Regions from separate parts of the Buttiauxella agrestis genome, predicted to be linked through region 2. Evidence: predicted binding sites of a transcription regulator. Region 2 holds the regulator's gene; each other region holds the start of a gene.
What was found. Region 2 encodes Fur, which represses iron uptake genes when iron is present. Its sites were predicted from a motif close to ATAATAATGAGAACNACTATCAA; they were not measured.
Positions count from the first base shown of each region.

Region 1: DY231_RS14680 (siderophore-interacting protein) is a predicted target of Fur. The motif match lies at 1,051-1,073, and genes of this name have one in related genera.
Region 3: ftnA (non-heme ferritin) is a predicted target of Fur. The motif match lies at 1,660-1,682, and genes of this name have one in related genera.

Region 1 covers NZ_UIGI01000001.1:3,077,886-3,081,170, reverse strand. Annotated here, with positions in the region: gene iutA (ferric aerobactin receptor IutA) at 1-980, opposite strand, end outside; gene DY231_RS14680 (siderophore-interacting protein) at 1,175-2,068, shown strand; gene DY231_RS14675 (TetR/AcrR family transcriptional regulator) at 2,098-2,730, opposite strand; gene bhsA (multiple stress resistance protein BhsA) at 2,979-3,236, shown strand.
Region 2 covers NZ_UIGI01000001.1:3,531,641-3,534,925, reverse strand. Annotated here, with positions in the region: gene chiP (chitoporin ChiP) at 1-947, shown strand, start outside; gene chiQ (ChiQ/YbfN family lipoprotein) at 996-1,328, shown strand; gene fur (ferric iron uptake transcriptional regulator) at 1,418-1,870, opposite strand; gene fldA (flavodoxin FldA) at 2,153-2,683, opposite strand; gene ybfE (LexA regulated protein) at 2,835-3,116, opposite strand; gene ybfF (esterase) at 3,252-3,285, opposite strand, start outside.
Region 3 covers NZ_UIGI01000001.1:1,897,789-1,901,073, reverse strand. Annotated here, with positions in the region: gene DY231_RS09135 (methyl-accepting chemotaxis protein) at 1-891, opposite strand, end outside; gene yecR (YecR family lipoprotein) at 1,229-1,573, shown strand; gene ftnA (non-heme ferritin) at 1,775-2,275, shown strand; gene DY231_RS09115 (glucosamine inositolphosphorylceramide transferase family protein) at 2,531-3,285, shown strand, end outside.

The DNA of each region.
Region 1 (3,285 bases), 450 kb from region 2:
GTCAGGGTCGGGAACGGATAGAACGTCAGGGATTCATCACGATAATAAATCTGCCCAACCAGCTCCTGGCCGAGGAAATCGCTGTTGGAATATTGCAGGCTAATCAGATGGCGCTCGGTGCCTGGAATACGGTCTGAATTGAGCTGGTCGCTGACGTAAGCATTACCATTTCCGGTAACAGCCGAGAAGTTTTCGCCCAGGTCTAATCCGTAATCATCATCGCCCTGGCTCTTGTAATATTGCGTCACTAACTGTAATTGCTGAGTTTCATCAATATTGAGCGTGCCTGTTCCCATCACATCCAGACGGTCAGAATACTGCAAGCCGGTTTGCGTGTTATCAAGCAGAGTCTGGTCGCCATTGCCATCGAACCAGCCACCGAACTTCTGATAGGCCACCGACATTCGGCCGGACGCATGTTCGTTGCCGCCAGAAATAGCCCCTGCGATACGCTCATCGTGATCTTTGCTGCTGTTAAAGCCTGATTTAATACCCGATTCAAATTCCATCTGGGTTTCAGGCTGGCCTTTTTTGGTGACAATGTTAATCAAACCACCGGTACTGCCGCCGCCGTACAAAGAGGTCGCGCCGGAAATCACTTCAATATGCTCGATGTTGAACGGGTCAATGGAATCAAGCTGGCGGCTATCGGTACGGGAAGAATTCAGACGAACACCATCTACCAACACCACGATAGAGCGGCCGCGCATGTTCATGCCGTAGTTGGTGCGGCTTTGACTGCTGACATCAAGCCCTGGAATTAACTGTGCAAGTGCATCTTTCAGCTCCTTGCCACCCTGGATTTGTTGTTCGAGTTCAGTTCCTTCGATAACCCAGGTCGTCTGCGCCATTTCTGCCACGGTACGGTGCATACGGTTCGCAGAAACCAGAATATCTTCTTCTGAAGTTTGCTGCGCAAAAGCCGGAGCCATCATAGCCAGTAGCAGCGGGTTAAGCACCCAGCGTGCATTTTTATGCATCATCATCATTCCTTAGATGGAAAAGATTAACATTTGAAAATATTTTGAAATAAGAACGGACTGAATTTTGCCGATAACGGTTCTCATTATCAATCTCAATTGATAGTATTTCTTAAATTAATCTTATGAATAATCACATGATTTATGTGGTTTACTTTTTCTGGATGTAGGCCTGAAGCGGCAAAGGAGTCGAAATGGCAGGAGTGCAAGGGTATCGCTTGTTTAATGTCCAGCTAGTGCATAAATCGCAAGTTTCACCTTCGCTATTAAGTCTGGTTTTCGGCGGCCCGGACGTTGCACATATGAAATGTGACTCGCCCGATCAGCGAATCAAAATGTTATTTCCCTCTGAAGATGGCTCCATTCCGGCTCTGCCTAATCAAGGTGAGTGGTATCAGTTGCTGCAACAATTGCCCAGGGAAAAGCGACCCGTGGTGCGCACTTATACCTTGCGCAAGGTTGATCGCGAGCGCCAGGAAGTCACCGTTGAATTTGTCAGCCACGGTACGGAAGGCCCGGCATCAGCCTGGGCAATTAACTCCCAGCCTGGCGACCAGATTCAAATCGTTGCGCCTAATGCCGAATATGCTCAAGACAGCGGTGGATACGAATGGACTCCGCCGAGCGGTTTACGCCATGGGCTAATCATCGCCGACGAAACGGCATTGGCCGCGGCGAAAGGTATTCTTGAATTGCTGGCTGCGGGGCAGAACCCGCCACAAATTCAGGCATTTTTTGAAGTGCCAGACGAAGGCGACTGTGTCGATTTGAGCGAGTTCAGCTTCGCGAAAATTCACTGGTTAGCGCGTAAACCAGCGAATGCCTCGCATGGAGAATGCCTGCTTAAATCTGTGAGAGAAAATGTGCAGGTACCTGAAGCAGCAGGCGTGACGGAAGCACTTAATGAAGAAGCGGAAGGCGAACTGTTGTGGGATAAAGCGACCACGGGCAGCAATGATTTTTATGGCTGGGTCGCGGCAGAATCCACAGTGGTGAAACTCCTGCGCCGCCATTTGATTGGTGAATGTGGCGTGAACCATGATGCAATCAACTTTATGGCGTACTGGAGTCAAGGGCGAGTGCGTTAAAAGAGTAGGGCGGCAAACGCCGCCCTGTATTAGATTTTTTTAAGTTCTGGCATCAGCCGCATCGTCGTATTCACGATTTGCATCAGCTCTTCATAGCTGGCGTTTTCGCGCGCGCTCACAGACATCCCCTGAATAATACAGCACAGGTACTTAGCCAGTTTACGGATACAACTGGTCGCAGGCATTTCGCCTTGTTCCTGGCGCTTTGCCAGAAAACGCACCAGTGTTTCTTCCTGCATCGACTGGCGCGTTTTTATCACTGCCGCGATATCTTCCGAAGACGCTGCCAGCACGGAGGAGGTACAGATGATAAAGCAACCTGTTGGGGTGTCTTTCTCAGTAAAGAGCTTCGCAATCAGCGAAAAATAATCTTCCAGTGCTTGTTCGAGCGTGCGTTCTTCGCAGAACAGGCAATTCTCACGCATTTGCGAGAAACGTTCGATATAGCGATCCAGAACGGCCTTGAATAACCCTTCTTTGTTGGTGAACTCTGCGTACAGCGTCGGAGCTTTTGCGCCCGTCGCTTCAACCAGATGCGCCAATGAAGTGGCCTCATAACCGTGTTGCCAGAACAAAGCCATAGCCTTGTCGAGTGCTGCTTCCCTGTCAAACACCTTCGGTCGGCCCCGGCTTTTTTTAATGCAAGTCGTATCAGATGACATATGCGCCGTTTAACCTTTGTCTGTTTATTGAACGATCATTATAAAAATAATATCACGCAGTAGCTATAGGGAAGAGTGAAAAAATAATTAATTCCTATGCTTATGAAAATAAGAGCTTTTATAAAATAATTAACGGTCGTTATAAAAATAATTTGACGTGTGATGCAGATCACGATTATGATTTAGTTATCGAACGTTAAGTAAATAAATTTAACGGCCTTATAAATAATTATTTCAAGGTAACTATCATGAAAAACGTAAAAACTCTTATTGCTGCTGTTGTTCTTAGTTCAATTTCTTTTGCAAGCTTCGCAGCTGTTGAAGTTCAGGCTGCTCCAGCAGGCGAGCAGAAAGTAGGGACTATCAGCGCATCCGCCGGGACTAACCTGGGTTCTCTGGAAGACCAACTGGCGCAGAAAGCTGAAGCAATGGGCGCAAGTTCATTCCGCATTACTTCAGTCACTGGCCCAAATACATTGCACGGTACTGCGGTAATTTATAAATAAGCCTGTGCCCTCTAAGTAAAAATTCTCTCCATAAGAAAGGCCCTGTTGA
Region 2 (3,285 bases):
TTCAGCCAACCGGTCAAACTCTGTTAGCACCACACTGGAGCTTCATGCCAGGTACTTACCAGGGCGCAGAAGCCGGTGCAAACTTTGACTATGGCGATTCTGGTGCTCTGAGCTTCTCCTACATGTGGACCAACGAGTATAAAGCTCCGTGGCACCTGGAAATGGACAAGTTCTATCAGAACGATAAGAACACCAAAGTCGATTACTTACATTCACTTGGTGCGAAATATGACTTCAAAAATAACCTGATTCTTGAGGCCGCATTTGGTCAGGCTGAAGGTTATGTTGATCAGTATTTCACCAAGGCGAGCTACAAATTTGATATCGCGGGCAGCCCGTTAACCACCAGCTACCAGTTCTACGGCACGCGTGACAAAGTTTCCGACGGCAGCGTGAACGATCTGTACGACGGAACCGCATGGTTGCAGGCATTGACTCTCGGATACAGAGTCGGCCAGGTTGATTTGCGCCTTGAAGGAACCGTGGTTAAGGCCGATGGCCAACAGGGCTACTTCTTGCAGCGTATGACGCCAACTTACGCCTCTTCCAACGGTCGTCTTGATGTGTGGTGGGATAACCGCTCTGACTTCAACGCCAACGGTGAAAAAGCGGTATTTGCAGGCGCGATGTATGACCTGAGCAACTGGAATCTTGCGGGTTGGGCAGTGGGTGCTTCTTATGTTTACGCATGGGATGCTAAACCAAGCTCCAAACCAACGACAGACGGTTACTACGATGCGGATAACCGCCTGAAAGAATCTGCGTACAGCCTTGATGCGTTGTACACCGTTCAGGATGGTCGTGCGAAAGGCACTCTGTTCAAACTGCACTTCACTCAATACGACAACCATTCCGACATCCCAAGCTGGGGCGGTGGTTACGGCAACATCTTCCAGGATGAGCGTGACGTGAAATTTATTGTTATCGCACCATTCACCATCTTCTGATGTGATTCCGGGCGCTAAACACGCCCGGTTTTCTTAAGGATATCAAACATGAAAAAGCTAGTTCTGATTACGGTGATGGCGTTAGGTTTGAGTGCGTGTGCGCAGCAACAACCTAAAACGGCTCCGGAAGATACTAAATTGAAACAAGCGTATAGCGCTTGTATTAACACCGCAGAAGGCAACCCGGATAAAATCCAGGCCTGCCAGAGTGTGTTAAATGTTTTAGGTCAGGAAAAAGAGCATCAGGATTTCGCGAAGAAAGAAACGGTGCGTACCCTGGATTACCAGAACTGCATTCAGGCGACCCGCACGGGTAATGACCAGGCGGTAAAAGCCAAATGCGACAAAATCTGGCAAGAGATTCGCGCTAACAACAAATAATGGCTGCGCGTAAGCAATAAAAAAACCGGTGAGCTTCCTCACCGGTTTTTTTATGCCTGGCTTCTGAATCAGAAGGCAGAATATACGGATTACCTTTCGCTGATTTCGTGTGCGTTTTCATCAGTACGGCAATCACCTTCAGCGCAGTGACCGTAAAGGTACAGGCTGTGGTTAGTCAGACGAATGCCATGACGTGATGCGATTTCGCGCTGGCGGGCTTCGATTGAATCATCACTGAATTCAATAACCTTGCCGCAATCCAGACAGATCAGATGGTCATGGTGATGCTGCTGCGTCAGTTCGAACACGGATTTGCCGCCTTCGAAATTATGACGAGTCACAATGCCTGCATCATCAAACTGGTTTAGTACACGATAAACGGTGGCGAGACCAATCTCTTCGCCCATATCAATCAGACGTTTATAGAGGTCTTCCGCACTGACGTGGTGGTTCACCGGCCCTTGCAACACTTCAAGGATTTTTAATCGCGGAAGCGTGACTTTCAAGCCGGCCTTCTTTAATGCGGTATTATTGTCAGTCATGCGGAAATTGTCCTGTTGCTTAACGATTCGCTCGGACTCAGGGTGAGCGTTAAGATGAATGCGTCTCATTATAGAACTGCCACTTCTAAATGGGAACCGCAAGTATTATGCATAATCAAGCTAAAAAATGGCGGCTGAGTCGCGATTTGTTTGCCTTGCTAGCTTTTTGATCAGGAGTTCATTGTACAGGGACAAACTGAAAAGTTAAAAATTTGTAGCGATTATTTTAATCGATAATATCTATCAATGTGACGCAACCCAATAGTTGCGTCACATCTGGCATCAGGCGTTGATGATATCAGCCAGGTTCAGCTCGTCAGAAACTTGTTTGACCCATTTCTGAACGCGTTCAGCCGTCAGTTCTGGTTGACGATCTTCGTCGATAGCCAGACCGACAAAATGATCGTCGTCAGCCAGACCTTTAGAGGCTTCGAAATGGTAGCCCGCAGTTGGCCAGTGGCCGACGATAGCTGCACCGCGTGGCTCAATGATGTCGCGGATAGTGCCTAACGCGTCACAGAAGTATTCCGCGTAATCTTCCTGGTCGCCACAGCCGAACAGAGCAACCAGTTTGCCATTGAAATCAACTTCTTCCAGCGTCGGGAAGAAATCATCCCAGTCGCATTGTGCTTCACCGTAATACCACGTTGGGATGCCGAGAAGCAGAATATCGAAGCCTTCCAGGTCTTCTTTGCTGCTCTTAGCAATGTCATGCACCTCAGCAACTTCTTTACCGAGCTGTTTTTGAATCATTTTCGCGATATTTTCGGTGTTACCAGTGTCGCTGCCGAAAAAAATGCCTACGATTGCCATGAGTAAAATAACCTCTTGATACTTAATGGTATGGTGGCTGCTATTTGGCCACAGATAGGGCAATCATAGCAGAACACTTCGTGGTGCGGAAACTGCTATCGCCCCGGTGTGCACAGACTGCAACATTGCATACCAGGACATAGCACTAAAACTAACTGAGATGCTGCTTCAGTTGCGCGAGTAGTATCTCTTCAATCAGCTCGCTACGGCTGATATTGCGCGCTTCAGCCAGTTGGTTGAGAGCATCTACCGCGTCATTATTGAGCTTTAGCTCCACTCGCTTCAGGCCGCGTACCTTATCGCGCTTGAGTTGATTGCGTTTGTTGATACGCAATTGCTCATCACGCGTTAGCGGATTTGTTTTTGGTCGCCCCGGGCGACGCTCGTCCGCGAACAGATCTAATGTAGTACGGTCCGTTTGTTCTTTTGCCATGATTAGACTACTGACAGGGAATTCAGGTGGCACTGAGCGGGGTGCTCTGGCGCAATTTAGCGCGCAATCATACATCAGCATGGCTTGCGCGCCAACGCGTTAGCCGCAACTTGCGGCCAGTCGGTTTGTTTTTAATCAGTTTGCTGCGGATTCACCGATAAAACGATGA
Region 3 (3,285 bases), 1.6 Mb from region 2:
CTGTTCTGACCCGGTGTAAATGTTATCGACGGACTCTTTAAGTAACGTTTCGATCTCTTTTGCCGCCAGCGCACTGCGCTGTGCAAGGTTGCGAACCTCACTCGCCACCACCGCAAATCCCCGTCCTTGCTCACCCGCTCGCGCCGCTTCTACGGCGGCGTTGAGCGCGAGAATATTGGTCTGGAAGGAAATACTATTAATGACCGTGGTGATATCGACAATTTTGTGTGAACTACTGGTGATGGTTTCCATGGTCGTCATGACTTTTTTCACCGACTCTCCGCCATTGCGTGCGGTTTGAGTGGCGTTTTTTGCAAGATGACTCGCATGGTTGGCATTTTCAGCATTGAGCGTGACGGTACTGCTTAATTGCTCCATGCTGGCCGTCGTCTCTTCCAGAGCCGCGGCAAGCTGTTCTGAACGAGTGGATAGTTCGCCGTTTACGCCAGCAACTTCGGTGGCATTTCCTCGAATGGTATGTGCACTGGTGCGAATATTGGAAACGGCTTTTCCCCAGTTGGATTGCATTTTTTGAATCGGCGAGACCATCAGACCGATACAGTTACTGCCTAAATCCGGTAATTCTGTTTCCAATTCGCCGCGCGCCAGAATATGCATATGCTCGCGAATGCTCTCGACGGGTTTCACGAGGCAGTGATAAAGGTAACGTTCTGTCACCAGCGTAATAATCACGCTTGCCACGACAGAAGCCCCGAGTAAGAACTGAATAATATCTATCCATTTTGCTTGTGCGGCATTCAGGGCAATGTTCTGCTCAAGATCATTTAAAAACCACAATGCCAGGCCGGAAATAGCCAGCCAGGCAACCGTCGAAAAGATGAGTATCAGTACCACCATGACGCGGATTTTGATATTACGAATAAAATTCATGTGATGTATTTCCCCGGTGAAAAATAAAATTAACTTCCTGCATCAGCTGAGATCACTTCATCGCCGTTTATTCGGTTTTTGTATGACAAACTGAAGTTAAACCATGCATTATCTGTATTGTCGGCACGATTCAGCCAAACTTGATGGCCGCCATGATCAATTTTTAATCAAATCATTAATGTTACTGTTGATTACTATTAATTAACCCTCTCGCTTTAATTTGCGTTAAGTCTTATTTAATGACACACCTTAAATTAAATTACCTCGCTTTATACTGATGCTCATTTTCTATTTTTCTGCGTGCTAAAATAATAAAAAACATTCGGGTGTCAGCGTGATGAAAATTGTCTATTTAGTTTTAGCCACCGCGTTATTAACCGGTTGCACCATCAATAAAACACCGCAACCCGTCAAAGGCAGCGAAGTCGCTGGCGTGGTTCGTCTGGGCTTCGATCTTGCCCCCTTACAAAACGGAAAAGTGGATACTTACATTGCGCAATCAGCGGCCAGCCATCAGTGCCAACAATGGGGATATGTGTCAGCTTTCCCTTATGGCGAGCCAATCAAAACCTGTAGTGTGCACAGCGGGGCGCTGTGCCTGAATCAAAAGGTGACGCTTGAATACCAGTGTCGCGGAACGGGAATGGAAACGTTCCTCAGAGATGAAATGATTGTTCAGTAATGAATATAAAAGCTTGTCGATAATTATCGATAAGCTTTAAATAGCAATCATTCTTATTCCATTTCAGGATTGGTTTTTAAAAAAGAATAATATTGGCAACCATTCTCATTACGATAATTTAATTAACATTCTCTTTGCATTATTGAAATAATAAAATTAAAGTAGCGCTATTATTGAGAAGCGAATTCCACGGAGCGTGTCATGTTAAAAGCTGAAATGATCGAAAAACTGAATGAACAAATGAATCTTGAGCTTTACTCTTCCCTGCTTTATCAGCAAATGAGTGCCTGGTGCAGCTATCACAGCTTTGAAGGTGCAGCCGCTTTCTTGCGCCGCCATGCTCAGGAAGAAATGGAGCACATGCAGCGCCTGTTCGCTTATTTAACAGATACCGGAAGCCTGCCGCGTATTAATGCGATTCCAGCACCGGAACACGACTATTCGTCTCTGGATAATCTGTTTAACGCCACATACGAACACGAACAGTTAATTACACGTAAAATTAACGAACTGGCTCACGCCGCGATGACATCTCAGGATTATCCAACCTTTAATTTCCTGCAATGGTATGTTTCCGAGCAACACGAAGAAGAGAAGCTGTTTAAATCTGTGCTGGATAAATTAAGTCTGGTCGGTAAAAGCGGCGAAGGTCTGTATTTCGTTGATAAAGAACTCTCAACGCTGGATTCTCAGGCTCAGTAAATTGTCATCGGCAGGCCGCCTGGCTTGCCGTTTTTTCTGCCCCAACCTCCTCAATTCCTTCCTGTCTGCCCAACGTTTCGTCTACGACTTTTGGTTGATGGCACATCACGTTTCTGCGTCTATACTGCTTTAGCATGGTGGTTGTGGTTGTCATTTTCATCTGCCGCCAGGTAAGTGTTTGTTTCTTATTATTATAAATAAAACCCCCGCTGTTTTTCTTGATAATAGTGTTAACTAACATGGACACGATGATAAATGTTAAACACATACAGCATGTTAATTAAGAAGTTATTTTTCCATGAATCATGGGACATCATGATCATTAAAAATAACTCACATTTGTTCCCTGAAAATACCCTGGACATTTTAAATAATTCTAAAGCACAACTATTACGTAAGAAGTACACCTTCCAGGCTGATCCTTTTATCATTGAAAAAGATGACAAGCTGTATGTGTTCTATGAAGCATTCAGCTTTCTTAACTCCAGAGGCATGCTGAAATGCCGCGTTCTGGACAGCAATCTGGGTGAAGTCGAGGATATTAAACTTGAAGGTTTTGACGGATTAAAGTGCCACCTCTCATTTCCCTTCTTGTTTTATCATGAGGGTGAGTTATTTATGATCCCTGAGTCATCGGAACGAAAGGAAGTGATGTTATTCCGATGTACTGAATTCCCTGGGCGCTGGGAGATAGTAAAGGTATTAATTTCTGATGCAGAATTCACCGACAATATTTACTTTACGTCAGGTGATAAGAGTTATCTCATTTCTACAACGATGAAAAATGAGATGGTCATTCATACTGCTAGTAGCCTGTTCGGCAAATGGGAGAAAATAACCCCTGCCCTTAAATTAAGTAATTACCATCATCGTGGCGCTGGAAAACCTTATTTCGTCAATAATAAAAATTATATCCTGACGCAAGAATGCCACCCCGGTTGCTATGGAAAATCCATTTACATCAAAGAGTTAATTGGCATTAGTCCTTTAAACTTTGAAGAAAAACTTGT